Regions from separate parts of the Streptococcus sp. SGI.013 genome, predicted to be linked through region 2. Evidence: predicted binding sites of a transcription regulator. Region 2 holds the regulator's gene; the other holds the start of a gene.
The links. The regulator Rex, encoded in region 2, represses fermentation and respiration genes when NADH is low (regulators of the CRP and FNR family bind a similar motif). The targets are predictions, from matches to a motif close to TTGTGAANTANTTCACAA.
Positions count from the first base shown of each region.

Region 1: a site for Rex is predicted at 8,418-8,435, ahead of adhP (alcohol dehydrogenase AdhP). Genes of this name have one in related genera too.

Region 1 covers NZ_JBNPOS010000005.1:34,425-46,341, forward strand. Annotated here, with positions in the region: gene ACQRDX_RS02160 (L-threonylcarbamoyladenylate synthase) at 1-115, opposite strand, end outside; gene prmC (peptide chain release factor N(5)-glutamine methyltransferase) at 108-944, opposite strand; gene prfA (peptide chain release factor 1) at 945-2,024, opposite strand; gene ACQRDX_RS02175 (thymidine kinase) at 2,047-2,616, opposite strand; gene ACQRDX_RS02180 (4-oxalocrotonate tautomerase) at 2,757-2,939, shown strand; gene ACQRDX_RS02185 (FAD:protein FMN transferase) at 3,081-4,025, shown strand; gene ACQRDX_RS02190 (NADPH-dependent FMN reductase) at 4,027-4,626, shown strand; partial or broken gene ACQRDX_RS02195 (NADPH-dependent FMN reductase) at 4,663-5,214, shown strand; gene ACQRDX_RS02200 (xanthine phosphoribosyltransferase) at 5,304-5,885, opposite strand; gene guaC (GMP reductase) at 6,075-7,058, opposite strand; gene adhP (alcohol dehydrogenase AdhP) at 7,294-8,319, opposite strand; gene ACQRDX_RS02215 (hypothetical protein) at 8,615-9,304, shown strand; gene pta (phosphate acetyltransferase) at 9,373-10,371, opposite strand; gene ACQRDX_RS02225 (RluA family pseudouridine synthase) at 10,546-11,439, opposite strand; gene ACQRDX_RS02230 (NAD kinase) at 11,429-11,917, opposite strand, start outside.
Region 2 covers NZ_JBNPOS010000017.1:1,395-13,311, reverse strand. Annotated here, with positions in the region: gene ACQRDX_RS05780 (VOC family protein) at 22-384, shown strand; gene ACQRDX_RS05775 (6-phospho-beta-glucosidase) at 397-1,830, shown strand; gene msrB (peptide-methionine (R)-S-oxide reductase MsrB) at 1,918-2,352, shown strand; gene ACQRDX_RS05765 (alpha/beta hydrolase) at 2,356-3,243, shown strand; gene radC (RadC family protein) at 3,294-3,977, shown strand; gene ACQRDX_RS05755 (gamma-glutamyl-gamma-aminobutyrate hydrolase family protein) at 3,979-4,674, opposite strand; gene ACQRDX_RS05750 (redox-sensing transcriptional repressor Rex) at 4,684-5,322, opposite strand; gene guaA (glutamine-hydrolyzing GMP synthase) at 5,713-7,269, opposite strand; gene ACQRDX_RS05740 (GntR family transcriptional regulator) at 7,448-8,146, shown strand; gene ACQRDX_RS05735 (LexA family transcriptional regulator) at 8,185-8,913, opposite strand; gene ACQRDX_RS05730 (putative DNA-binding protein) at 9,053-9,385, shown strand; gene ffh (signal recognition particle protein) at 9,407-10,975, shown strand; gene ACQRDX_RS05720 (YqeG family HAD IIIA-type phosphatase) at 11,122-11,661, shown strand; gene ACQRDX_RS05715 (VanW family protein) at 11,661-11,917, shown strand, end outside.

The DNA.
Region 1 (11,917 bases), on a different contig from region 2:
TGTAAACCCTGTTAACCGCTTCTTCATCTAAAGCTTTAGCAAAGATACCATAAACCGTTTCTGTTGGCAGTATAACGGCTCCTCCAGAATTTAATATTCTTTTTAAATCATCCATTATCGACCACAACCATTCTATTTTGATCAAACATATCCTTTAGAACACGTACACGCTTTGAACCCAGATAGTTTCTTACAAGAAGGGTAAGATCGTCTCCTTGCTGGTAACCAATTTCAAAATAAAGCTTTCCTCCATCTTTCAAAAACTCTGAAGCCCCCGAAATAATCCGACGGTATATTGCTAAACCATTTTCCTCTGCAAATAAGGCAAGATGGGGTTCAGACCTTAGGACATTGAGATCAACTTCTTCCTTATCTTTATAGGATATATAGGGTGGATTTGACACAATAATGTCAAAATCCGATGTCACGATACGACTATAAACATCAGACTGCATAAAGGTAATCTCTAGTTGATTTAGCTCTGCGTTTTCACGAGCTAAATCCAAAGCTTCATTTGAAATATCGGCTGCATAGACCTCCCAATTAGGCCGTGCCTTCTTTAGTGCAAGCGCAATGGCACCACTCCCTGTTCCAATATCTAAAACTTTTAAGGTTTGATGGGGATTCTCATTCAAGATTAGATGAACTAACTCCTCTGTCTCTGGTCTTGGAATTAAAACACGTTCGTCAACCTTTAATAACAACTCACAAAAATAAGTACTCCCTATGATATATTGAGGAGGATAATGCTGTAATAAATCTCTAGCAATTTGCTGAAGTAAGTGCTGATCTTCTACAGATATCTCTTGATTCAGACTTAAAATAAGATGTGTTTTGGACCATTTTTTTAAAGCTTGAAAAACATAGGTGAGGGCCTCTTTTTCCTCACCTACACTTTCTAATTTGCTCTCCAACTGGCCAATAACTTGTCCATACGTTACCATTTATTTATTCAACTCTTCTAACTTCTGTGTTTGATCATATAAAACCAAAGCATCAACGACTTCATCTAACTTTCCAGATAAGATAGTGTCAAGTTTTTGAAGTGTCAAACCAATACGGTGGTCTGTCACCCTATTTTGTGGGAAATTATAAGTACGGATACGCTCTGAACGATCCCCTGTACCAACGGTAGATTTTCGCTCTGCATCTTGCTCATCTTGGGCAATTTGCGCAAAGTGATCAGCAACTCGTGCACGAATAATCTTCATCGCTTTTTCACGGTTCTTCTGTTGAGTACGCTCTTCTTGCATTTCAACCTTAATATTGGTTGGCAAGTGAACGATACGGACTGCTGTGGCAACCTTGTTGACGTTTTGCCCACCAGCACCAGATGCGTGATAGATATCAACACGAAGGTCTTTTGGATCAATATCGTATTCCACCTCTTCTACTTCTGGCATAACAAGAACAGTTGCCGTTGAAGTATGAACTCGACCTTGACTTTCTGTCACAGGAACACGTTGCACACGATGTGCACCAGACTCATATTTTAGTTTTGAATAAACTGACTGACCTGAAACCATCGCAACGACTTCTTTGATACCACCAACACCATTGTATGATGCCTCCATAACTTCAAAACGCCAACCTTGACCTTCTGCATACTTCTGATACATACTCAAAAGATCACCAGCAAATAAGGCCGCCTCATCACCACCTGCTGCACCACGGATTTCCAAGATAATATTTTTGTCATCATTGGGATCTTTAGGTAGTAGCAAAATTTTGAGTTTTTCTTCGTACTCTTCCTTGGCAGCCTTTGATTCCTTGAGCTCTTCTTTAGCCATTTCTTCTAGCTCTGAATCACCTGATGCATCCTTAATCATCTCTTCAGCATCTTTGATATTTTGAATCACTTGCTTATACTCACGATAAACAGTCACAGTTTCACGTGTGTTGGCTTCTTCTTTTGAAAGTTCCATAAAACGTTTGGTATCACTCACAACTGCAGGATCTGATAATAATTCACCTAACTCTTCGTATCGATCTTCTACTGCTTGTAACTGATCATAAATATTCATTATTTCTTATCTCCTTTTATTCTTAAATTTCGGGTGTGAAGTAGTGTTTACGACAAACAGATATGTATGACTCATGCCCCCCGATTTTAATTTGATGACCTTCATAAACTGGTTGACCGTTTTCAACTCTTAAAACCATGGTTGCTTTTTTAGAACAATATTGGCAAATCGTCTTAATTTCATCAATTTTATCAGCTAATAGCAACAATTGTTTTGAACCTTCGAATAATTCATTTCTGAAATCATTTTTTAAACCAAAAGCCATAACCGGAATATCCAGCTCATCAACAACTCTAGCCAAATCATAAACATGATGGCGTCTTAAAAATTGAGATTCATCAACTAAAACACAATAGGGTTTCGGAGTGATGGATTGCACAAAACCAAAAATGTCTGTATCTTCCTCTATTGCAACAGCTTCTCGACGCATCCCAATACGACTAGAGACAATTCCAAAACCATCTCGTGTATCCAAGGCACTAGTCATAATCACAACAGGTTTCCCTTGCTCCTCATAGTTGTGTGCAACCTTTAAGATTTCGATAGTTTTTCCAGAATTCATGGTCCCGTACTTATAATATAATTGAGCCAATTTCCCGCCACCTTCTACTAATATCCTATCCATTTTATCACAAAATAATAGAATAAGCACTAGCTAAGATGAGGAATTTTTCTATGCTTTTTGTTTCATTTATGTTAAAATAAAGCTATACTTTTCTAAGGAGATAGTTTATGCCATTTATTAAAATTGATCTTTTTGAAGGTCGCACAGAAGAACAAAAAATTGAACTTGCACGCGAAGTTACCGAGGTGGTTTCACGTATCGCTAAAGCTCCTAAAGAAGCTATTCACGTCTTTATCAACGATATGCCTGAAGGAACTTATTACCCACAAGGTGAAATGAAGAAAAAATAAGCCTTATTCCACCAAACTTATACATCAAAAAGGCTAGAATATCAATTCTAGCTTTTTTGTACTATGATCTTTAGCGATATAGCTTGATTTTAAGTATAGAAAACGCTATCATATAGATAGTTCATCAGAAAGGTTGAAAGTATGTTTCACCAAAAATCACAAAAGATGATGGGAACTCTTGTGAGCATCACTATCTTTTCTTCTAATCCACTCCCCATTTTAGAAGAAGCCTTTGAACTATTAGCTTACTTGGAAAAGAGATTTAGCGCTAATGATCTAGATTCTGAATTGATGCAAGTGAATCATGCAGCAGGTTCTCACTCTCGCTCTGTTCACAAAGATCTTTTTCATCTGATAGAGTTTGGGAAAAAAAATAGCTTGATAGCTGGTTCCCGCCTAAATATTGCCATAGGTCCTTTGGTAAAAGAGTGGAAAATTGGGTTTAGAAACGCTAAACTTCCAGAAACTGCTGTCATTCGTGAAAAATTGAAGCTAACAGATCCCAAAGATATTATCCTTTCAAAACAAGATAAAAAGGTTTTTTTACGTCAAAAAGGAATGGAAATTGATTTAGGAGCTCTAGCAAAAGGTTATATTGCTGATTTACTCCTGGATTTTTTAAAAAAACAAGCTGTATCAGCTGCTTTGATTGATCTAGGAGGAAATATCCTCACTTATGGTCCTAATCCTAAAAGACAAGATGGTAATTGGCAAATCGGCATCCAAGACCCCTCATCAAAATTAAAAAAAGAAGTCTTGTTACTTGGTATAAGAAATAAAGCTATTGTAACTAGTGGCATCTATGAACGTTATTTCTCACACCAAAATGCAGTCTATCACCATATTTTAGATCCTATGACAGGTTATCCCATCAAAACAGATATGACCAGTTTGACTATCATTGCACCAAGTGCTCTGGAAGCCGAACTTCTATCTTCTCGCTGGTTTGGTCAAGCGCCTTCTGAACTTTACAGGCACATCAAATCTAATAAAGATTTGGCCTTTATCTGTATCACCAAAAACAAAAAAATAACGGCTTCGCCGTCCATCCTCCCTTATTTATACCACACTAAAGAAAGAGGTTAATATGCCTAAAATTATCGCCCTTGTTGGAACTAACTCCGATCAGTCTACCAATCGCACATTACTAGAATTTATTCAACGTTATTTCGCTGAAAAAGCCGATATTGAACTTTTGGAAATTAAAAATCTCCCTGCATTTAATAAACCTGCTGATGGCAATGTCCCTGAGATAGTCGAAGTGTTTGCTGATAAAATTTTAGATGCAGATGCACTTATCATTGGAACACCCGAATATAATCACGCTGTACCTGCTGTTCTCCAAAGTGCACTGGAATGGCTATCGCTTGGCAAGCGTCCTCTTCGCTACAAACCCGTACTCATCACGGGGGCATCTTATGGACCTCTTGGCTCATCACGTGCGCAAGCACAACTTCGCCAAATCCTTGATGCTCCTCAACTACGTGCCTGTGTTATGCCAAGCTCTGAGTTTTTACTCCCATATGCACAAGAAGCATTTAATAGTAGTGGCTATCTTTTAGATCCTAAACGCATTGAACAATTAGAAATTATTTTTGATAATTTCCTGGATTACATCGAGGTTATCAAACAACTACCTTCAGCAAAACTATATCATCTCGGTGAAACTGAAACTTATAACTGGTAAGCTAGATCAATAGAAAAATTAAGAGGAAGTAAAAACATGAAAATCGTTGGTATTGTAGGGTCAAATTCTGACTTCTCATATAATCGTATCCTACTTCAATATATAAAAAAACACTTCGACTACCTTTTTGAGTTAGAAGTATTAGAAATTAAAGATGTTCCACTTTTTAATCAAAGTGATGCTAGCTTTATTGATGATCCTGCTGTTAATAACCTACGTGAAAAAATTGCAACGGCTGATGGTGTCATCATCACAACTCCTGAACATAATTGTACCCTCCCATCTTGCTTAAAAAATGCCCTAGAGTGGCTTTCATTTGAGCAACATCCTTTCAAGAATAAACCTGTTATGGTACTAGGGGCCTCTTATTTCGATCAAGGAGCTGCTCGAGCACAATTACACTTACGCCAAATTCTCGATGCTCCTGGTTTAGAAGCCTTAGTTATGCCTGGGCATGAGTTCTTACTTGGCAATGTAAAAGAAGCGTTCAATCCACAAGGTGACTTAAAAGATGGTCCAACTGTCGCATTCTTAGGACAAGGTTTAGGCAAGTTTGCCAAATTCGTTAAAGTTGCGGAACAATTTAAATAAAAAGTGTTAAAAAATTAACCTCACCCTAACAGCTAGATTCTTTCTACCTAGCTGTTAGGGTGAGGTTTTATCGTCCAAATACTTTTTTAAATATCAGCTTGAGTAAACACAACTTGACCATTTTCAAAAGCAGCCAAGCGAGCGAGCGAAACGACATTAACACCTTCTTTTTCCAGAAGCTCTCTACCATCTTGGAATGATTTTTCAACTACAATCCCAACTGCTGCAACCTCGGCACCTGCCTGCGTAATAATCTCAATCAATCCTTTTGCAGCTTGTCCATTTGCTAAAAAATCATCGATAATTAATACTTTATCATCTTGAGAAATAAACTTACTGGCAATAGAAACTTGACTAGTAACTTGTTTGGTAAATGAATAAACTTCTGCTGTTAAAATACCTTCTGTCATCGTGATATTCTTTGCTTTTTTAGCAAAAACCATCGGTAATCCTAAACTTTCAGCAACATAGATAGCTGGAGCAATACCAGATGCTTCAATTGTGACAACTTTTGTAATCCCCGCATTTTTAAAATGATCAGCAAATACTTTTCCAATTTCTTTCATCAACTGATAATCTACTTGGTGAGTTAAAAAAGAGTCAACTTTAAGGATATTTTCTCCCAATACTTGACCGTCTTTTAAAATACGCTCTTCTAACAACTTCATAGGATACCTCTTTCTGATAAGCAATTTGATTTAGTAAAATTATGACATAAGTAAAGCAAAAAGTAAAGTTTCAAAAAATTCTATTTGAGCTAAAACTTATCATAAAACCTTCTACTAAAAAACTTCATCATACAAAAAAGACACTTAGGAAACTTAAACTTTCCTAGTGTCTTTTTGGAGCAATTCCTATTAGATGGAATCACCATTCCAAATGGAGTTTTTCACAACAACATAATCAACATGCTTAAGACTAGATAAATCTTGTCCGCCCGCATAAGAAATGGAACTTTGTAAATCTTGTTCCATTTCAATTAGGGTATCTACTAAATGTCCTTTTGTTGGGAGTAAGATTTTTTTCCCTTCAACATTCTTATGTTCCCCTTTTTGATACTCAGAAGCTGAACCATAATATTCTTTAAAATATTCCCCGTCAACTTCTACAGTTTTACCTGGGCTTTCAATATGCCCAGCAAATAGAGACCCAATCATGACCATATTAGCACCAAATCGAATAGATTTAGCAATATCTCCATGCGTACGAATACCTCCGTCAGCAATGATTGGTTTTGTTGCAGCTTTTGCGCACCAGCGTAGAGCAGCTAACTGCCAACCACCTGTTCCAAAACCAGTCTTAACTTTAGTGATACAAACCTTTCCAGGCCCTATCCCTACTTTGGTCGCATCTGCACCTGCTTTTTCAAGTTCACGGACAGCTTCTGGAGTCCCTACATTCCCTGCAATCACAAAAGTATCTGGTAATTCCTTTTTGATATGTTTGATCATTTTAATGACACTGTCAGCATGACCATGAGCAATATCTATTGTAATGTATTCCGGAGCATCTGCTTTTAAACTTGATACAAATTCGTATTCATACTCCTTGACACCTACAGAGATGGAAGCTATCAAGTTTTGATCGTGCATACGTTTAATGAAAGGAATACGACCTTCTTCATCAAAACGGTGCATAATGTAAAAATAACCATCTTTCGCAAGTAACTCAGCTACATCTTCATCTAAAATAGTTTGCATATTTGCTGGAACTACGGGTAATCTAAAACTATGATTCCCTAATGTCACACTTGTATCTGCCTCTGAACGGCTGTTAATAATACACTTATTTGGAATAAGTTGGACATCTTCATAGTCAAAAACTCGAAATTCATTAAGCATAGTTTGTCTCCTTGAGTAAAAAATGACCTTCCTATGCGTAACCGCATCGCTAGGCAGTCTCACCACTGCCCTTCCGTTAACCTATATTATCTAAAATTTTCTAAAAAATCAAAATTTTTATCTCCTTTTTAAAATAATGTTCGTAAATAACGAACATTATTTTAAAAAGAGGCTAGATTTCTATCTAACCTCCAAAGTAATAGTCAATTCATTTACTATTTTCAAAAAATCTCTTTCAGACTGTTTCCCCTGTAAAATCTAAAACCATACGCCCTTGAATAGTTCCAGCTGCCATTTCAGAAAATACAGCTGGCGCATCATCAACTGAACGTTTTTGCACAACTGGCACAACCAGACCCTCTGCACCAAATTGGAAAGCCTCTTCCAAATCTTTTCTGGTACCAACAAGTGATCCAATAACCTGAATACCATCAAGGACTGTTTTAACAATGCTAAGCTCCATGTATTCAGACGGTAAGCCGACTGCTACTACTTTTCCACCTGCTCGAACACTATCAACTGCCTGATTAAAAGCAACTTTTGAAACAGCTGTCACACAAGCTGAATGGCATCCTCCAGTTTTTTCCTGTATTAAGGCCGTAACATCTTCAACCTTATTAGCATTAATAATGATATCTGCACCAACTTCTTTAGCTAGTTCCAGCTTATCATCATTAACATCAATGGCCACAACATGAGCATTAAATACTTTCTTAGCATATTGAACAGCAAGATTTCCTAGGCCTCCGACTCCAAACACAGCAATCCATTGCCCTGGAGCCGCACCACCTTCTTTGATGGCTTTATAGGTAGTTACACCTGCACAAGTGATGGAACTAGCTTGAGCTGGATCCAAGCCTTCTGGAACTTTTACAGCATAATCCGCTGTTACCACTACATACTCAGACATTCCTCCATCAACACTATATCCAGCATTTTTAACGCTTCGACAGAGGGTTTCACGACCAGTAGTACAGTACTCACAGTAGCCACATCCTTCAAAGAACCAAGCGATTGAGACCCGATCTCCCACTTTCAAAGAAGTGACATCATTAGCAATTTCTGTTACAACACCGATACCTTCATGGCCTAAAATTCTACCTGGAACTTTTCCAAAATCACCATTAGCTACATGCAAGTCAGTATGGCAGACTCCACAATATTCTACTTTTACTAAGGCTTGTCCTTCTCCAACCTGTGGTAAGGCATGATCTACTACTTCTACACCATTTGCTTCTTGATTAACAACAACTGCTTTCATAATGATTCCTCCAATACGATTTGAAAAGCACATGTGTTTTTTTGTTTTGTAATCGTTTACATTTTTATTATAATACTTTCAAAAATATTGTCAAGTTTTTGTGAAAATTATATCAATTTTATTTTTTAATCATTGGACTGATTTTCTTCAAATCTTAACCTACTATCATCAAGGGTAATTTCTTGGACAAAACTAAGTATTTAGAGTTAAAACTACTCAAATAAAATCATTTTTTTCATAGAGACTGCTAGACAGCTTTTTTGATTTTTCTTTCTAAAAAAGCTATCATTTCAGTATGAAAATTTTTATAGTTGAAAACCAATTACACGCTCTTCAAGCATTTATTGAAAAAAACTTTTCCTTTCTCTTTGATTTTACTACTGATCAACAATGCCATAATCAAGATTTTGACGGATATCTCATTCTAACGCATTCTAAAACTCCTTTAATCGCAGAATTTCCAATTGATAAAACAATGGTCATCTGCTTGGGAGAGGACAACGTATTCCCTTATCAATTTGTTCTTCATTTTAAAAAGTGGGAAATCGAGAAAGACGGCTTTCCATCTGGAGGGGATTATCACATTTTGTCACAAGGACTTATGCAATTTTTCCTCAGCTTAAATAAAAAAATAGAGCTTCCTTTTGATATTACCACCTTCTCTAAAGATGGAAAAGTAATAAAACAATCTGATACTAAAGCTGATAGCTACTCTTCTTTTTTTGCAAAAGAGGACAGACTTTCACCTAAGTTACTAGCTTCTTTATCCAAAGAAGAACTTCATTTTTTTCATAGCCCTGGTTTTGACGACAAACAATATATTATTGAAACCTATCATGTCACTGACACCTCCATTAGTCGTCTAAATTTAGACTTTATGCCCTATTTGGATTGGTATCTGACGGAAACATTTCAAAGTGTTGTTGGTAATTCAGATGCCACCTCAAGTGCCTCAATTAGTATCTTAGAAGATGATGAATTCTGACAACTTCCCAGATAAACTAAATAAAAAGATGCTGTTCATTCTGAACTGCATCTTTTTATTCTTTTTACTTAATCATTTGTTTTTGAATCTAAAGCTTGAGCTGCCGTAATAATAGCTAGCTTGTAAATATCCTCGTCATTTGAACCACGTGATAAATCGTTAACAGGTTTATTGAGTCCTTGAAGAATTGGTCCAATTGCTTCAAACATTCCTAGACGCTCAGCGATTTTATAACCAATGTTTCCTGACTGCAAATCTGGGAAAATAAAAACATTAGCATAACCTGCAACCTTGCTTCCTGGTGCCTTAATTTTTGCAGCAGCAGGAACATAAGCAGCATCAAATTGCAATTCGCCATCAATTCGAAGATTAGGGTTCAACTCTTTAGCTAGACGAGTAGCTTCAACTACTTTATCAACATCTGGAGATTTCCCTGAGCCTTTGGAAGAGAAACTTAGCATAGCAACATTAGGATCAATATCAAATATTTTTGCCGTTTCAGCAGTGTTGACCGCAATTTCTGCCAACTCCTGAGCACTAGGGTTGATATTAATCGCACAATCTCCAAATAATAATTTTTCACTCGTGCTCTCACGGTTCATGATAAAAATACCTGATGTCCGAGAAACCCCTGGCTTAGTTTTAATAATTTGTAAAGCTGGACGAACTGTATCAGCTGTTGAATGAATAGCACCAGAAACCATACCATCAGCTAGACCCATCTGAACAAGCATGACTCCAAAATAATTAACATCTCGTAATGTTTTCTTCGCTTCTAATTCTGTTGTTTTTCCTTTACGAATTTCAAGGAAAACCTTTAGCATGTCATCTATCTGCTCATAGGTGGCTGGATCAATAATCGTAAACACATCACCATTAAATCCTACTGCTGCTAATTGTTGCTTGACTTGCTCTGTTCGCCCTAAAATAATGGGATCAGCTAAGCGCTCAATTTTTAATCGTCCAGCTGCTGTTAAAACACGTGGGTCAGTCCCTTCGGGAAAAACAAGTTTTATATTTTTTCCTGAAACTTTTTCTTTTAAGATGTCAAATAAAGACCGCATTATGAACCCTCTCTCTAAATAATATGCATTTACATGATAACGCTTTCAGCAAAAAATGTCAAGTTCTAAAGTTCTGTAAACTCGCATTAAATTATATCATGTCTGTCACAAAAAAGCTTCTGAACCGTTTTAAATTTTACAAAAAATGAAATAGCCCAGCCTCAATAGGCTAGACTATTATATGTTAGGCTTAAGAGTTTGTCTTACACGTTCAAAATCATCAGGGAGAGGACTTTCTATCACCAACTCTTCACCTAAATAAGGATTTGTAAAAACTAAGCGATGGCAATGAAGTGCTTGTCTCTCAATACCATAATCAAGAGATCCCCCATATAAGTCATCACCTAACAAAGGAAAACCTATATGCGCAAAATGCACTCTGATTTGATGGGTTCTCCCCGTGTGTAAACGAATATCCACCAAATAGATATCGCCAAATTGCTCTACTATCTCATAACTAGTGTGAGCATATTTTCCTGATTGATGGACACGACGTGTAATAATACTATCTTCATCACGCGCAATGGGTGCTATAATCTCCCCTTTTTGCTCTAATTTCCCCTTACCATGCACTAGAGCATAGTAACGCTTTTCAATCGTTTTTCGTTGAAGTTGCTTGTCCAATCTCGCATGGGCATAACCATGTTTTGCAAATAACATCACACCACTTGTATCTCTATCCAAACGTGTGACAATATGAACACGCTGATTTGGATATTGATTTTTCACATAATACCCCTTGATGAAATTTGCAATCGTACTGGTATGATTCATACTAGGAATACTCGCATAACCATAAGGCTTGTTTAAAACCAAAAAATGATCATCCTCATAAACAATATCTAAATCAAACAAGACAGGTGTTAATGTCTCATGCGGTGTCTCATTAGGAATTTCAACTTCAACCTTGTCCCCAGTTTCTAGCATATGGATTGCATTACGTTCAACACCATTAACCCAAATGCCTCCTCCTTTAAATTTGATTTTAGATAGGAGACCTTTTGAAATTTCGTGACTTTTTAAAAATACCTTGACTTTAGAAGGTCTATCTGCAATAAACTCAAATCTCATGTCCAATTTCTCCGATGAAAGCCTCACGAACTCGATTCCAAAAACTAGTATGTCTAGGAGTTGCAACAAATTTTATTTTTTTAGGATCAATTTGATAAGAAACCTTAGCGACATTTTTATGTGTGAAAGTCTTATTATCCACGGACATCGTATAACTTCCTAAACGTTTTGGAATAATTTCAATCTTATCTTTTTTAGGAACAATAAGAGATGACCCAATCGTGCGATAGACGCGATTGTTTAGACTAGAAATCTCTGTCAATTGCAAAGCTTCTATCGTCGGATGTAAAATAGCTCCGCCTAAAGATTTATTATAGGCAGTACTACCTGTTGGAGTTGATACGGATAAACCATCTCCTCTAAAACACTCAAATTGAACATGATTGATGATAACATCAGCCACCATTGTTTTTTCAATACTCTTAATCGTTGCCTCATTAAGTGCTCTTGCCGTAAGGACTCGTCCATCAGCCAAAGT
Region 2 (11,917 bases):
GGTTCCAAAATAATTTATAATATGATTTCACGAGATTTGGAAGGAATGCGAAATTTCTTTGAAACCTATTTTGGAGCTAGGGCAAATCAGCTCTATCATAATCCTCAGAAAAGGTTTAGATCCTATTTTCTAACCTTTGAAGATCATACGCGTCTTGAAATTATGACAAAGGAGGATGTAGTGGAGCAACCTAGTGCAATCGATCACTTGGGGCTTATTCATTTTGCTTTTAACTTAGGAAGTAAGGAGGCTGTTGATGTCTTAACAAAGAGGTTTCTTGAAGATGGTTATTCAGTTCTGAGTGGACCACGAGTAACGGGTGACGGATACTATGAATCGTGCGTATTAGGATTTGAAAATATTCAAATTGAATTAACAGTATAAAGGAGAACAATAATGTCAGATAAACAATTTCCAGAAGGCTTTCTTTGGGGTGGGGCAACCGCTGCTAACCAATTAGAAGGAGCTTATAACGAAGGTGGTCGTGGTTTAGCTAACGTTGATGTGTCACCAGTTGGTGAAGACCGCATCAAAATTATCACAGGGCAACTCAAACATTTTGATTTTGATGATGAGCATTTTTATCCTGCTAAGGAGGCTATCGATTTTTACCATCGCTATAAGGAAGACATTGCCCTCTTTGCAGAAATGGGCTTTAAAACCTTTCGGATGTCTATCGGCTGGTCACGTATTTTTCCAAAGGGTGATGAGCTAGAGCCAAATGAAGAAGGTCTAGCCTTTTATGAAGATGTTTTCAAAGAGTGTCGAAAATACGATATTGAGCCTTTGGTGACCATTACCCATTTTGACATTCCTATGCACTTGGTGACAGAGTATGGTGGCTGGCGTAATCGCAAAATGCTAGAATTTTATGAACGCCTCTGTCGCACCTTGTTTACGCGCTATAAAGGTTTGGTAAACTATTGGTTAACCTTCAACGAAATCAATATGATTTTACATGCCCCATTTATGGGAGCAGGGCTTTACTTTGAAGAAGGGGAAAACGAAACACAGGTTAAATATCAAGCAGCCCATCACGAATTGGTGGCTTCTGCCATTGCGACAAAATTAGCCCACGAGATTGATTCTGAAAACAAAGTTGGCTGTATGTTAGCAGCAGGGCAATATTATCCAAACACTGCCCATCCAAGAGATTACTGGGCAGCCATGCAAGAAGACCGTGAAAATTATTTCTTCATTGACGTTCAAGCTCGCGGTTACTACCCTAACTACGCTAAGAAAAAATGGGAGCGTGAGGGAATCGAGCTAGACATCACCGAAGAGGACTTGGCGTTATTAAGAGACTATACGGTTGACTTTGTCTCATTTTCATACTATTCAAGCCGTGTGGCATCAGGTGATCCCGAGGTCACAGAGAAGACAGCAGGCAATATCTTTGCTTCTTTAAAAAACCCTTATCTTGATGCTTCTGAGTGGGGTTGGCAAATCGACCCACTGGGGCTTCGCATCACCCTAAACGCCATCTGGGATCGCTATCAAAAACCAATGTTCATCGTCGAAAATGGTTTGGGAGCTGTTGACACCCCAGATGAAAATGGTTATGTCGAAGACGACTACCGTATCGACTACCTCCGTCAACATATCAAAACTATGCGCGATGCCATTACAGAAGATGGGGTTGAATTACTAGGTTATACCACTTGGGGACCAATTGATCTTGTCTCAGCTGGAACAGGCGAGATGAAAAAACGTTACGGATTTATCTATGTTGACCGTGATAATGATGGTAAAGGCACTCTTAAACGCTCTAAGAAAAAATCATTTGACTGGTACAAAAAAGTTATCGCGACAAATGGCGCAGAGCTGTAATTGTTAAAAGCTAGGGAAAATCACCCTAGTTTTTTAGTGGACATCTCTAAGGGTTTAACGTAAAATAACAAGAAAGAGGAACTTGATATGAAAGATAACGAACAGTTACGTCAAAAAATTGGTGACTTAGCTTACCAAGTCACCCAACACGCTGCAACAGAACCAGCTTTTACAGGTCGATACAATCAGTTTTTTGAAAAGGGTATCTACGTTGACATTGTCAGTGGTGAGCCACTCTTTTCATCCCTTGATAAGTATCAATCCGGCTGTGGTTGGCCAGCATTTACAAAACCCATAGACAATCGTCTAGTCACCTATCACGATGATTTCTCCTACCATATGCGTCGAATTGAAGTAAAAAGCCAGAAAGTCGGCTCACATCTAGGGCATGTTTTTAACGATGGTCCGATAGAGACAGGGGGGTTACGCTATTGCATCAATTCGGCAGCTCTGCGTTTTATTGCTTATCAAGATTTGGATAAAGAGGGCTATGGGCGTTGGAAGGAGCTTTTTAAGGAGTAGATAATGACATTTATTGAAGAGATGCGACAAACAATGGCGGCATCAGACCGTCGAAGAGATAAAGACCTCAAGATTCCCAAAGATATTGAACAGTATAGAGATATCCTTTATGGTAGTGATAAGCAGTGGCAAATTCTTGATCTGTATCGCCCATTAGAAACCAAAGATAAAGAACTTCCTGTGATTATTAATGTTCATGGAGGTGGCTGGGTTTATGGAGATAAGGAGCTTTATCAGTACTATGGCATGAATTTAGCACAGCGGGGCTTTGCTGTTATCAATTTTACTTACCGATTAGCACCAGAACATCGTTTTCCAGCACAATTGGAGGACATTAATCTTGTGTTTCATTGGTTATTAAAAAATGCTTCCAACTATCAGTTAAATACAAATAATCTATTTGCAGTGGGTGATTCAGCTGGAGCTCATCTCTTGAGTCTTTATGTTACCTACCTTAACAGTCAAGTTTATAACCGATTTTACACTTTTGATAAACCTGAACAGTTAGCGTTAAAGGCGATTGCTTTAAATGCTGGGATTTATCAATTTGACTTAAAAGAAACCAAGCAAGATAAGCAGACTAAAAAGTTGCTTCATGCCTTTTTGTCGTCAAAGCATTACTATCGCGACCTGAAAAAAATTTCTGTTTTAGATAAGATTAAGCCGAATTTCCCGCCTACTTTTATTACAACCTCTGTGGCTGATTTTCTCAGATCCGAAAGCCTCCTGTTGGCAGCTAAATTAACCGAAAAAGAAATTGAGCACAGTTATCATTTATACGGCGGTAAAGAAAATCGACTCAAACATGTCTTTCACCTCAATATCTTAGATCAAAGCGCTATCACCTGTAATGATGATACTATAGCTTTCTTTAAAAAATATATGGATTAAAAAAGTAAAAGTACCTTCACTTACGAATAAAAGAGTGGAGGTACTTTTTTATGTATAATATTACATTTCCTAAAACAAGTCTAATGCCAAGAGAAAAACTCGCCTTACGAGGACCAGAACAACTCAGTACACAAGAATTGCTCGCCATTTGTTTAAGGACAGGCACGAAAAAAGAATCGGTTGCCAGTATTTCTCAGAAAATACTCGATAAGATTGACCACTTGGGACAATTGCGCCAGCTTTCTTTACAGGAACTTCAAGCTATCAAAGGTATCGGACCCGTTAAGGCAATCGAGCTTAAAGCCATGCTTGAGTTGGCAAAACGGATCCAGGAAGCAGAAGTTGAAGAAAATGATCGCATTTTAGGAAGTCAGATGCTAGCTGAGAAGCTAATGATTGAATTAGGGGAATTAAAACAGGAGCATGTTCTTGGTTTTTATCTAGACACTCAAAATCGAATTATTGAACAACGCCTTCTTTTTATCGGATCTGTCAGACGCTCTATTGTGGAAATCAGGGAGGTATTACATTACGCTTGTAAAAATATGGCAACCTCTTTGATTATCGTTCATAACCATCCCTCAGGTGCTATCCAACCTAGCTTTCAAGATGAAGAATTTACAAAAAAACTCAAGCGATCTTGTGAGGACATGGGAATTGTGCTTTTAGACCACTTGATTATTGGGAAAAAGAACTATTATAGCTTTCGAGAAGAAACGGATTATTGTAGTTAGCTTAAAACTCATTGACAATAAAGTCAAACAAGCTACGATCTTCCTCTCTGCTTTCATGGAGCAACTCTGGATGCCATTGAACACCCAAAAATCGAATATCAGGATGGATAGATTCAACAGCTTCAATGGTATCATCTTTAGGGTCGTAAGCAACCACCCTTAACAAAGGAGATAATTCCTTAATACTCTGATGATGAAAGGAGTTAATCTGGCTAGACTTTCCATAAATCGGAAGAAGGACACTATCATCTGACACAATCATTTGCTGACTAAGGTAATCAGATGGTGCATCTTGCCAATGGTTTTCGATATCTTGATTTAACGAACCAGCCAAGGCAATATTCATCAATTGCGTTCCGCGGCAGACAGAAAAAATCGGCTTTCTTTGTTTAATAGCTTCATCTACTAAGGCAAATTCAAATAAATCACGATCACGATGAAAATCATCATCGCTAGTATCTTTTTCTTCGCCATAAAAAACAGGATCTACATTTTGTCCACCTGTTAAAATCAGTTTATCCACCATAGAAATATAGTCTTTAGCGCATTTAGGATCACCAACAGGGATAATAAGCGGGACACCACCTGAGGCTTGAACAGCTTGGACATAATTAGTAGGAGTATAAGACCACATAATATCGGGATACTTATAATTTGGTCTTTCATTACCTGATATTCCAATAATAGGTTTTGACATAATGGCTCCTTAATCTTGATTCATAAAATATAGTAGGGTTTGCAGTTGACTGGTTAAGTCAACATATTGCACAACCACATGTCGAGGAACTGATAGATGAACAGGTGAGAAACACAGTATTCCTTGGATACCAGCCTCAACTAAAATATCAGCAACTTCTTGAGCTTTGAGACTAGGGACTGTAAGAATAGCAGTAGTAATCTCATCTTTTGCTAGATGGTCTTTGATGGTTGAAATGGCATAAATCGGAATCCCATCAGGAGACTTTGTGCCAACTAGCTCATTATCATCAGTATCAAATGCCATGGTAATTTTCATCTTATTACGCTCATGAAAACGGTAATGAAGCAGAGCTTTTCCAATATTTCCCACGCCAATCAGTGCAACATTGGTTAAGGAGTGGTCATTTAAAATATCAGCAAAAAAATTCATCAGCTTTTTGACATCATAGCCAAAACCACGACGACCAAGTTCTCCAAAATAAGAAAAGTCTCGTCGAACTGTCGCTGAGTCAATCCCAATTGCTTCTGCAATTTGTTTTGAATTGGCTTTTTCAATATTTTCTGCATTAAAACGCTTAAAAACACGATAATAAAGCGACAGACGTTTGGCAGTGGCTTTTGGGATATTTCTTTCTAATAAGCTCATATAAATAACCTCCTCATACCTTCATTTACCATTGTAACAGAAAGTTTGTGAAAATAACAACAATTTTTGATAATATAAAACCATCAGATGTTCTTGATACCCCTATCTAGAAGTCAAAAATTGACTTAGATACAGGTGCTAGAATAACCATAGTGAAGATTAGTAAAAATTCACCTCCAAACTAAGTTCGTTAGTGGAGGTGCGACAATCAGTGTTATGATACAATTTTTGTCTCTATTTACATTTCTTTTTGAAGTTTGATCAGTGTAATCTGTTCAATAAAAAAGAGATCTCAACGCAGTTGATAAAACATAGTCTGTTTAATTCGATATCAAACAAAAATCCTTAGAAATACTGCTTTCTAAGGATTTTATGTCTGTTAACTTAACTCTATTCCCACTCAACAGTTGCTGGTGGCTTACTTGTGATATCATAGACGATGCGGTTAACGTGATCAACTTCGTTTACGATACGAACTGAGATTTTTTGTAGGACATCCCATGGAATACGAGCAAAATCAGCTGTCATACCATCGATAGAAGTAATGGCACGGATAGCGATAGTATAATCATAGGTACGACCATCTCCCATAACGCCAACGGAACGTACACCGGTATTAACTGTGAAGTATTGCCAGATGTCACGATCAAGACCTGCTTTTGCAATTTCTTCACGCAAGATAGCATCAGATTCACGAACGGTCTCTAGTTTTTCTTCTGTAATCTCTCCCATTACGCGAATGGCAAGCCCTGGACCAGGGAAAGGTTGACGCCAAACGATTTCATCTGGCATTCCAAGTTCTGTTCCTAAAGCACGAACCTCATCTTTAAACAATGTATTTAATGGTTCAATCAATTTAAACTGCATATCTTCAGGAAGTCCACCCACGTTATGGTGAGATTTAATGGTTTGAGCAGTCTCTGTTCCAGACTCAATAATGTCTGTGTAAAGGGTTCCTTGTGCTAAGAAAGCAACATCTTCTAATTTACTAGCTTCATCATCGAAAACATAAACGAACTCATTACCGATGATTTTACGTTTTTTCTCAGGATCTGAAACTCCAGCGAGTTTGTCAAGGAAACGTTTTGCAGCATCTGCTTTAACAATGTTCAAGCCAAACTTACCACCAAGCATTTCCATAACTTGATCAGCTTCCCCCTTACGAAGAAGACCATGATCAACAAAGATACAAATCAATTGATCTCCAATTGCTTTTTGAAGAAGAACACCTACGACGGAAGAGTCAACTCCACCTGACAGACCAAGAAGAACTTTTTTGTCACCTACAGTTTCACGAATTTTTTTGATTTCCATCTCAATGAAATTATCCATTGACCAGTCACCTTTTGCTCCACAGATATTAAGAGCGAAATTACGTAAAATATCTGTTCCGTATTCAGAATGACGTACTTCTGGGTGGAACTGAATACCGTAGATACGTTTTTCAGAGTTTTCAATTGCTGCGAATGGACAATCAGCAGAAGTACCAGTACGGACAAATCCTTCTGGGATTTCTGTGACAGCATCACCGTGGCTCATTAAGACAATTTGCTGTTCAGGAGTCGTAGCAAATAGTTCAGAGTCGGTAGTGTGAGTGAGTGGTGATTGCCCATATTCACGATTTCCAGCATCACTAGCAGGAACAACCTTGCCACCCAGTTTGTGAGTAAGTAATTGCATGCCGTAGCAGATTCCTAAAATAGGAATTCCTAACTCAAAGATTTCAGGATCAATATCAAACGAGCCTTCTTCATAGACTGAATTAGGTCCTCCTGAAAGAATAATCCCTACTGGATTAATTTTGCGTACCTCGCTCGCTGTGATTTTATGGCTTTTAAGTTCAGAAAAAACCCCAATTTCACGGATACGACGAGAAATCAATTGATTGTATTGACTCCCATAATCCAGTACGATGATTTTTTGCATGTCATTAAAGTCTGTCATCATGTCCCTTTCCTAAATAAAATTATTTATCTTCCTCATTCTATCACAAAGCTACAGTAAATACAATTAAAGATATAGAGTTATATTGAAAATACGAGGAGATAAGTCGGACTCACCTGAACCTGTCTTTGCCATATTTAAAAAAATTTGATACTATTAAATGAAACTAGAAGGAGAGAGTATGTTACCTGCATATATTCGTATTCATGATGCTATCAAACAGGATATTGAGCAAGGCATCTGGAAAATTGGTCAACGTTTACCAAGTGAACGAAATTTATCTGAGAATTTTGAAGTGAGCCGTATGACTTTGCGTCAAGCTATCACATTATTAGTCGACGAAGGTATTTTAGAACGCCGTATTGGCTCTGGAACCTTTGTTGCCAGCAGACGTGTCCAAGAAAAGATGAGAGGGACAACTAGCTTCACTGAAATTGTGAAATCACAAGGCAAACTGCCATCAAGTAAGTTAATTTCTTATATTAAAACACAGCCTAGCAACCAAGAGATGCAACAATTACAACTCAGTCCTCGAGAATCTATCATTAGAATGGAACGTGTTCGTTATGCAGATCAGATTCCCGTAGTATATGAAATTGCTGCAATTCCAGAGAAAATGATAAAAAATTTTAAAAAGGAAGAGATTACAGAACATTTTTTTCAGACCCTCGTCAAAAATGGCTACGAGATTGGGAAAAGTCAACAAACAATCTCAGCTAAAATTGCTGAAAAAGAAGTGGCAGATTACCTTGATATTGATGAGGGAAAGGCTCTTCTTGCTCTGACACAAGTTTCTTACTTTACAGATGGACAACCGTTTGAATTTGTTCGCAGCCAGTATGTTGGTGATCGATTCGAGTTTTACCTTGAGAACAATTGAATGATAAATAAAAAAACGAGTAAGACTCGTTTTTTTATTTATCGAACAACCTTTGCGGAACCTACAACGACATATATTTTGAGGTGACTATCTTCATCTAAGGGAAAATCAATGTAAATATCATCATATATTGGATTGATAGAGACCAATTTTAAGCCATATTTATCGCTATAAACTTTTTTGATATAGGTTTCATCGTCATAAGCTATTGCGCAAACTTGCCCAGTATATGTGGTAAGTCCTTTATCTGTAAGGAAAACGACATCACCATCACAGTAATCAGGGGACATACTATCCCCGCTCACAATACTTGCTAAATCACAACTTGGAGGTTTAATTTGAACTTGTACTGTTTGTGTTTCGTAATCGTCATAAGAATACCCTCTTCCAGCAGAGAGTTTCGTTACGGTTTGGATATCGTATAGTCGGCTCGGTAGTGACATAATCTTTTCTTCACTTTTTGTTCGTAGGGTATTGGCGTAAGATAGAACTTTTTCTTGATTATCATGGTTTAAATGATTTAGGGTTTTCATAATGTCCTCCGTGATATCGCTATGCGGTGTGGATTTATATGCCGTGTCAATATCTGATACATGTACCGAAAAAACTTGGGCTAAAGCTTGTAATACAGTAAATGAGGGAGTGCTGCGTAAGTGGATATAATCCGACAGTGTGCTGGGTTTGATTCCTACTTTTTCTGCTAGAGATTTTTGTGTCAGCTTGGCTTTTTTTCGATAAAATGAAATATTTTTAGCAATTTCAGTCATACGTTCATTTTGCTTCATATTTTTATTATAAATTATTCTCAACTAATTTTCAATAAAAATACGAAAAAAACGTATTTTTAAAAAATAGATGATTGTTTAAATATAGCGTCATAAGGCTTTTTTTGATATAATATTCCTTATGGAAATTGAAAAAACCAATCGTATGAATGCGCTTTTTGAGTTTTATGCAGCTTTATTAACTGATAAACAGATGAACTATATAGAGTTGTATTATGCAGATGATTATAGTTTGGCTGAAATTGCTGAAGAATTTAACGTATCGCGACAAGCGGTCTATGATAATATCAAGCGAACAGAAAAAATTTTAGAAGATTATGAGATGAAACTACATATGTACTCAGATTACATTGTTCGTAGTCAAATTTTTGACGAGATTGCTGAGCGTTATACAGGCGATTCGTATTTGCAAGAAAAACTCACCCTCCTAACGAGTATTGATAATAAAGATTGATGGAAAAGGAAGAAAAATATTATGGCTTTTGAAAGTTTAACAGAACGCTTACAAGGTGTCTTTAAAAACCTTCGTGGAAAGAAAAACTTATCTGAAAAAGATGTTCAAGAGGTCACAAAAGAAATCCGCTTAGCTTTGCTTGAAGCTGACGTTGCTTTGCCTGTTGTTAAAGATTTTATCAAACGTGTTCGTGAACGTGCTGTTGGACATGAAGTGATTGATACCCTTAATCCTAGTCAGCAAATCGTTAAAATTGTTAATGAAGAGTTAACGACCGTTTTAGGGGCTGAGACATCCGAAATTAACAAATCACCTAAAATCCCAACCATTATTATGATGGTTGGTTTACAAGGGGCTGGTAAGACAACTTTTGCAGGGAAGTTAGCAAATAAACTGATTAAAGAAGAAAATGCTCGCCCTCTAATGATTGCAGCTGATATTTATCGCCCTGCAGCTATTGATCAGTTAAAGACTTTAGGTCAGCAAATTAATGTTCCTGTATTTGATATGGGGACAGAGCATTCAGCAGTTGAGATTGTAGCAGCAGGTTTAGCTCAGGCACGTGAAAATCGTAACGATTATGTTTTGATTGATACAGCTGGACGCTTACAAATTGATGAGAAGTTGATGGAAGAGTTACGTGATATTAAAGCACTAGCTCAACCAGATGAAATTCTTCTTGTTATAGATAGCATGATTGGACAAGAGGCAGCTAATGTAGCAGCTGAGTTTAATCAACAGTTAGCTATTACAGGGGTTATTTTGACGAAAATTGATGGTGATACACGAGGAGGAGCTGCACTATCTGTTCGTCAAATCACTGGTCAACCTATTAAGTTTACAGGTACAGGCGAGAAAATTACAGATATTGAGACTTTCCATCCTGATCGCATGGCTAGCCGTATCTTAGGGATGGGGGATTTACTGACCCTAATTGAAAAAGCGTCGCAAGAATATGATGAGAAAAAATCATTAGAACTCGCCGAAAAGATGCGTGAGAACACCTTTGATTTCAATGATTTTATCGATCAGCTAGATCAGGTACAAAATATGGGGCCTATGGAAGATCTTCTAAAAATGCTACCTGGAATGGCAGGGAATCCAGCTCTTGCCAATCTTAAAGTAGACGAAAAAGAAATCGCCAAAAAACGTGCTATCGTTTCCTCTATGACACCTGCTGAACGTGAAAACCCAGATTTGTTAACCCCAAGCCGTCGCCGCCGTATTGCAAGTGGTTCTGGCAACAGCTTTGTAGAGGTGAATAAATTTATAAAAGACTTTAATCAAGCAAAACAAATGATGCAAGGTGTCATGTCTGGAGACATGAATAAAATGATGAAACAGATGGGAATTAATCCTAATAATCTTCCTAAAAATATGCCTGATATGAGTGGTATGGATATGTCTGCTCTGGAAGGTATGATGGGAGCTCAGGGTGGCATGCCTGATTTATCATCTTTAGGTGGAGATATGGATATGAGTCAACTCTTTGGAGGTGGCTTAAAAGGTCGAGTAGGGCAGTTTGCAATGAAGCAAGCCATGAAACGCCAAGCGAATAAGATTAAGAAAGCTAAGAAAAAGCGTAAATAAACAAATAACAAGGAAAACCTATTGTACGATATGAGACAATGGGTTTTCTTGTTATTTTATTAAAATAGTGAACATTTATGGTCATCTTGACCAATTTTTATTTGATATGTTATAATCAAAAAATATGGAGATTAAAGGAGATTAGGATGATAAGACAGTTTTTACCACGTCAGCATGTCAAAAGTGTTTTCTCAATTGATTATGAAAACATTTATCAAAAAGGATTTAGAGCTATTCTTTTTGATATTGATGCTACTCTGGTTCCGCACGGGTGTGATGTCACACCAGAGGTGGAATCTTTACTTCAATATATTCAATCTATTGGCTTTAAAGTTTTATTGATTTCTAATAACTCTGATGAGCGGATTAGAATGTTTACCAGAAATGTTACTGTTCCTTATATCCCCTTAGCTAATAAACCACACCCTGAAGCTTATTTAAAAGCCTTGACGGTTCTAGGCGTCGAAAAAGATAAGACTCTGGTTATTGGCGATCAAATTTTTACAGATGTATTAGGAGCTAATCGGGCGGGGCTTGATAGTGTTATTGTGAATTTTTTGCCTCAAAAAAATGAGACTAAATTAGGAAAAAAAAGACGGGTAGAAAAGATCCTATTGCAACTTTATCGTTTGTTTGGATTATATGATCAGCAAACCTTTGGAGAGATTGAAAAGAGAGAAGTCTAATGGTAGTAAACAACGTTGTTAAGTTTTTTAGAAAAGAAATTTTATTTTGCGATATCCACCCTATCTGTTATGAGATTTCAACACAGAAAGAAATCTTCAAGCGCCATATTCAAAACATGCAGAGTAAAGAGAGTTTTGCAGATAGCTATCAGGCGCAAGCTTTACCTAACTTGGTTTCAAGTTCTCAATCTGGCTTGATTAAGCGTGGAAAAGGGATTGATCCTGTTTTACAAGAAAATAAAGCAGTCAATATTAG